Regions from separate parts of the Solibacillus sp. FSL W7-1464 genome, predicted to be linked through region 2. Evidence: predicted binding sites of a transcription regulator. Region 2 holds the regulator's gene; the other holds the start of a gene.
The links. The regulator Rex, encoded in region 2, represses fermentation and respiration genes when NADH is low (regulators of the CRP and FNR family bind a similar motif). The targets are predictions, from matches to a motif close to TTGTGAAATATTTCACAA.
Positions count from the first base shown of each region.

Region 1 (3,429 bases), 1.5 Mb from region 2:
GAACGATTCCTTGGGTATCACTTGCGCTGGCGCTGACTTTTGCTTTTTACGGGGTCATTAAAAAGCAGATTCCGCTCGATGCGACACGCGGACTCGCGATCGAAACATTGTTCGTTTTACCGATTGCCGTAGGGGTTTACATTTATTTAATGAACACATCGGAAATTGCTTTTATGCAGGTGGACTGGAAAACGAATCTACTATTGATGGGCGGTGGGATCGTGACGGCCTTGCCACTTGTCCTATTTGCGAAAAGTGCGCAAAAAATACCGTTCTATTTAATGGGTTTCATTCAATTTTTGTCACCGACGATCACCTTAATGCTCGGCATCTTTTTATACAATGAGCCGTTTACACTGACAGAGTTCATCACTTTCATATGTATTTGGCTGGCAGTATTCATCTTTTCGGCATCCAAAGTGCTCGAAGCGAGAAAACAGCATGCTACTTATAATAAAGAAAATGAAGTTAAAGTTTAATAAAAGTTCAAAAAAAACGACCTTTTTGCATATGCAAATGGTCGTTTTAATTATCATTATCAAAAACCTATCAAATTTCCTCCAATATGGAAGTAATTATATACCCGCCTACATTGTCACCCGATACCATAATATTCTTTGATTCAAGCGTATTAACAGATCTTTTGTTGCCGGTATAATGCACGAAATAAGTTGTATCATTTAATTTCATTTTGTAAAATTGCTTCTCTTTAAGATAGGCAATATATTCCTCGAACACAAAGTCATGCTGTTTCATCAAAACGCTATGGGGCAAGCCTATGTAACGGAAATGCCAAGGTTCATACTCGATCCCGGTAATGTCGACTTTGTCTTTTGGATAGCGTAGGATGTAGCCAAACTCCGCTGCATGTTCTTCCATCCATTTTCCTTCCTCAACATTTTCCATTTTGCCGACAGTCGAACCGATATCAATCGATAAGCCAGTCTGATGTTCACTATAGCCTGGGGGCAGCGAATAATCAGCACCATATTGTTCGTAAAGCTGTTCCTGAAGTTTACCGCTGCGATAGGCACTATTGATGATGAAATGTTCGATTCCATCATCCGCTGCAGCATCGAATAATTGCTTGAGCGGTGAAATAGCCTGTTCTTCAAGAAAATACTCTGAATTGACGACTACGTTTTTAGCAATGTCATAGGGAATAGTGGCTAAATGGTCAGGTTCACCCTGTAATGCGATATCCCGGTTAACAAGGACAAGATCCCCGTTTGAAACAGAATACGATGCCAGTGAAATCTGTTGGGGCAAGTCGGGAGCACCAACCTGCTCGGTCGTAAAAAATTGAAAGCCACTAACGGCAAAAATAAGTATAAAAATAATCTTTTTCATTAAATAACGCTCCTTCAATTTAAGCATAGCAAATAAAACGAAGTATTGAAGGTTAAATTGTGGAGATATTCCGAAGAACTATGAATCATAATGGGGGGAATCACTTTTTACTAGTAACGAATTTTAATTCCCTGATTTAAATACTTAATGAACCTTTAATAATGAAAAGAAACAACTGTTTCAATACTTTAAATATTAAAAATAATGAAGGGGAATTTTTATTATAAAATACACAATAATACGCTAAATACATAAAAATAAAATTATTTTAAATAATAAAATTACAGAATATTCTTGAATTAAGTTTTTCGGTCGTTTATTTCCGTTTTCTAATTGTAACAAACGAATCTTTGTGCTATCGTTGCTTATTGAATGGTATGTGAAAATTTTTACAATCGGTATGAAATTTTCGAAAAAAATAATATTAAGTGATGGCAAAGGAGAGTTATTATGTCAGAAATGAATAATCAGCAGGTAGAAAAAATGGCTGTTACACAAGAGCAATTAGATGTATTAGACCAGTTACTTAAGCCAGAGGTACAAGCTTCATTAACTACTTTAGTAGATAACTTACCGAAATTGGCTGAGATGACTACATTATTAACAAAAGCTTATGATTTCGCGACGAGTGTTGCAACAGACGAAACATTGAAAAATGATACAGTTGCTGCTGTAACAGAAATGGCCAGCCCAGTCGTTGGTACTGCAAAATCATTGGCACAAACAGCGATCGAAGCAAAAGACCGTGCTGAAGTTAACAATGAAACAGTAGGCGTATTCGGCTTATTAAAAATGTTAAAAGACCCGCAAGTTCAAGGGGCATTACGTTTTGCTAATGCATTTTTACAAGTAGCATCTGAACGCAAACAAATGAAATAGTTTGTACAATCTAATTTTATTGGAGGATTTTTAATATGGTAACTAAAGAAATCGTTATTTTAGGTGCTGGATTTGCTGGTGTTTTAGCAGCACAAACAGCTCGTAAATATTTAAATAAAGATGAAGCGCGTATTACAGTTGTAAACCAATTCCCGACACATCAAATCATTACTGAATTACACCGTTTAGCTGGTGGTACAATTGCTGAAGGTGCTGTCTCATTGCCACTTGAAAAGATTTTCAAAGGTTTGGACATCAACTTGGAAATCGCAAAAGTAAACAGATTTGACGTAGAAAGCAAAAATGTAGCACTTTCAAACGGCAAAACATTACAATACGATACATTAGTTGTTGCTTTAGGCAGTCAAACAGGTTTCTTCGGAATCCCAGGCTTAGAGGAGAACTCTTTCGTATTAAAATCGGTTGATGAAGCAAATGCAATCCGCGAGCATATCGAAGCACGCATTAAAGCATATGCAACAACTAAAGACGAAGCAGATGCGACAATCGTTATCGGCGGTGGCGGTTTAACAGGCGTTGAGCTTGTTGGTGAAATCGTAGACCATTTCCCTAAAGTTGCGGCGAAGTACGGTGTAAAATTTGAAGACCTTAAAATCAAACTAGTTGAAGCAGGTCCAAAAATCTTGCCGGTATTCCCGGAAAACTTAATCGAGCGTGCAACAGAGTCTTTATCGAAGCGTGGTGTTGAATTCATCACATCAACACCTGTAACTGGCGTTGAAGGCAATGTGATTCAATTAAAAGACCGTGAGCCAATCGTTGCAAATACCTTAGTATGGACAGGTGGAGTTGCTCCGCTTCCATTAGTAGGTGAATCAGGTTTAGCTGCAGATCGCGGTAAAGCAACAATCAATGACTTCCTGCAATCGACTTCACATCCTGAAGTATTTGTAATTGGTGATGCATCTGCACATATTCCAAACCCGGGTGACCGTCCAACTTACGCGCCAACTGCTCAAGTAGCATGGCAGCAAGGTGAAATTGCAGGATACAATATTTTTGCACAAATTAAAGGTGCTGACTTAAAAGAATTCAAATTTACTAACTCAGGTACATTAGGTTCTTTAGGTCGCAAAGACGGTATTGCTACAGTTGGAGCTAACAATACTCAATTAGTAGGTTTACCTGCTTCATTAATGAAAGAAGCTTCAAATATCCGCTATATGACTCATATTAAAG
Region 1 covers NZ_JBBORC010000001.1:2,079,261-2,082,689, reverse strand. Annotated here, with positions in the region: gene rarD (EamA family transporter RarD) at 1-479, shown strand, start outside; gene MKZ25_RS10170 (M15 family metallopeptidase) at 550-1,350, opposite strand; gene MKZ25_RS10165 (DUF1641 domain-containing protein) at 1,801-2,229, shown strand; gene MKZ25_RS10160 (NAD(P)/FAD-dependent oxidoreductase) at 2,265-3,429, shown strand, end outside.
Region 1: the regulator Rex is predicted to act here: its motif matches at 1,728-1,745, upstream of MKZ25_RS10165 (DUF1641 domain-containing protein).

Region 2 (3,429 bases):
AAACAAAGCGCCTTCTCACACCGATTATCGCGCATATCCTATTGAATGGTTTTGTCACGTTCATCCAAATGAATGCCGATAAGTTTCAAGTTTAATTTTTTCCCGCTATGTGCAATAGCGGGTTTTTTATATTATCTGTTTAAACGAAATAAAAAACGCTATCAAGTTCGATAGCGTTACCATTAACTATTATTCATCTGTTCCATTTGACGACGCTGCATTTCAAGGAGCTCCTCTACTTGCAGTTCACGCTCACGTTCCTCTTCTGCTAATATACGTTCTTTTTCAGCCACTTCATATTTTCGATAACCTAGACGTGCAATGATAATACTCAATTCATATAATACAAAAAGCGGAATCGCAATAATGATATTCGATACTAGATCAGGCGGCGCCAGAAGTACCGAAATCACAATTAATACAAAATAGGCATACTTCCGGAACTTTACCATGAGCTTCGGGTTAATAATCCCGAGACGTGAAAGAAACAGTGTGACAACCGGCAATTGAAACAGTACCGCAAAAGGCACAATTAACTTAATTAAAAATGAGAAGAATTCATTAATACCAATTGTTTGCGTAATATTCAAATCATTGGATAAATCCGTCATAAACCGCATTATAAATGGGAACAACACAAAATAGGCAAAGGCTATTCCCCCTATACACAGTACAAAAGCATACGGAATATATTTCAGTGTTGCCTTCCGTTCAGCCTCATGCAAACCAGGTGTTATAAATGCCCAAAGCTGGTATAGCAGTATTGGCGAAACAATAACGGCAGCTACTATAAATGTTACTTGTAAATAAACGGTTAAAGGATCTGCCGGACTAAATGCGTTCATCGAAAAACTGGCAGCTAAATCGCTGCGTTGAATGTATCGAATAAGTGGTTTCGCCGAATAGAATCCGACGAAAAGAGCCATCACGAAGTAAACCGCTACGAAAAATAGGCGTTTTCTAAGCTCTTCCATATGTTCAACTACGGTTAATTCCCTTGAATTCATAGCAAGACATCCTTATTTTACTTAACTTCGTTTTTTTCGTTCTCTTTATGTTCAATCACTTTTTTCTTCGTATCGAAATCGTCGTCGTCATCCGTCAAGCCTTTCGTAGCGCTACGGAATTCACGTAAAGTTGTCCCCATCGCACGACCTAATGATGGCAATTTTTTGGGTCCGAATATTAACAAAGCAATCAGTCCAATGATAATCAGGCTCACAGGTGTAATCGCATTTAGATGTATAATCACTATAGCCACCTCCTCTATTATTATGTATATTTTACATTAATTAACTAGAATTTGCTATTTATAGTAATAATAATTTGTTACTATCCTGAGTTTCGTACTAAATACGTAAGTGCCTGTAATTCTACCGAAAGATCAATGTTCATCACTTTAATCGTATCGGGAACAGATAAACGTACGGGTGTAAAATTTAATATACCTTTTGCATTTATTTTAACAAGTCGGTCTGTCATCATTTGTGCTGAACGAGATGATACCGTCAATATTGCTAATTCTGCGCCAAATTCTTCATACATTTCTTCCAAACGATCTGGATGGAATACTGGAATATCACTAATCGTTGTTCCTTCCATCGGTGCCTTCGTATCAAATGCAACAACGATACGTGTGTTATGATTTTTTTGGAAGTTATATTTTAGTAAGCCATTTCCCAGATTCCCGACTCCTATTAATGCAACATTCATTGCCTCATCCTGATCTAAAGTCTGGCGGAAAAATTCCAGTAAATACTGGACATCATATCCATATCCCTTTTTACCGAGTGCTCCAAAATAAGAAAAGTCACGTCGAATCGTCGCAGAATCTATTTTCATCGCATCACTTAATTCCTGTGAAGAAATACGTTTTTTACCTTCTGTTGCGAAGTTTTTTAAAAATCGATAATAAAGAGGAAGTCTTTTTGTTGTTGCTTGTGGAATTTTTACTTCTTGTTTCACACATTCTCCTCCTATGTACATTTGGAAATCTTTTTCAAATAATGCCTCCGTATAACCTGTCGAGGATACCCAACATGATATAGTTGTCGCCAAGCAATAAGACATGTATAACATGAACTCCGCTCTTTGTGCAGAAGCAAGTTAATCTTACTAAACAAGAAGCGACAAGTAAAGTATCCATCGTTGCGAACAATGTTCCCATCCATTAAACTAAATAGGAGAAACTGAGGTGTAAACATGATTGTCTTACAAGTAAATCAATTATATAAATCCTTTATTACAGATGAAATATTAAGCGGTGTAAAACTAGAAGTACAGCACCGTGATCGCGTAGCATTAGTAGGACGAAACGGTGCCGGCAAGTCCACGTTATTAAAAATAATCGCCGGACAAATGAGCTATGACTCTGGTGAAATCATTATTCCAAAAGACGTTCAGGTCGGCTATTTAGAGCAACATGCAGGCATCGATTCCGAACTTTCAATTTGGGACGAAATGATGACAATTTTCGCAAACCTGCAAAATCAGGAGCAAACGCTGCGTCAACTTGAACAGCAAATGGCCGATCCTGCAATTTATGAAGACAGCGAACAATATACACGCATCATGGCAGAATATGACCAGTTGCAGCATGATTTCAAAGATGCAGGCGGATACCAGTATGAAGCCGATACCCGCTCTGTTCTGCATGGGATGCAATTTTTCCCTGAAGATTATCAAAAGCCGATTCGCTCTCTATCCGGCGGACAACGGACACGCTTAGCACTCGCCAAGCTTCTTTTGTCCAAGCCCGATCTCCTTATTTTAGATGAGCCGACAAACCATCTTGATATTGAAACACTGTCTTGGCTGGAAGGCTATCTAAAAGGTTATGAAGGAGCGATTTTAATTGTTTCCCATGACCGCTATTTCCTGGATCAGGTCGTGTCGATTGTTTATGAAGTGTCCCGTACAAAAGTGTCGAAATATGTAGGGAACTACAGCGCCTATTTAGATGAAAAGGCGAAAAACTACGAACGTGATTTAAAAATGTATGAGCGCCAAATGGATGAAAAGGCCAAGCTCGAAACATTTATCCAAAAAAACCTGGCCCGGGCTTCAACTACAAAGATGGCACAATCACGACGCAAAGTACTGGAGAAGACGAATTGGATGGACTCTCCTGATGGCGACGAAAAAAGTGCCAATTTCGGCTTTACAATCGATCGTCAAAGCGGAAATGACGTTTTGTCGGTGGATAATTTAACAGTCGGTTTTACGGACAAGGCCGTTTCCAAAAATATTGGGATGCGAATTTTTAGAGAAGACCGTATTGCACTTGTCGGTCCAAACGGTGTCGGGAAATCTACCTTACTGAAAACAATCGTTCAAGATATCGAGGCACTTGCCGGTGACATCCGGTACGGTACGAATGTTCAGATTGGCTATTATGACCAGGAGCAGGCGAAGCTTCATTCGAATAAA
Region 2 covers NZ_JBBORC010000001.1:3,531,716-3,535,144, forward strand. Annotated here, with positions in the region: gene MKZ25_RS17600 (CPBP family intramembrane glutamic endopeptidase) at 1-95, shown strand, start outside; gene tatC (twin-arginine translocase subunit TatC) at 183-1,007, opposite strand; gene tatA (twin-arginine translocase TatA/TatE family subunit) at 1,025-1,252, opposite strand; gene MKZ25_RS17615 (redox-sensing transcriptional repressor Rex) at 1,333-1,965, opposite strand; gene MKZ25_RS17620 (ABC-F family ATP-binding cassette domain-containing protein) at 2,203-3,429, shown strand, end outside.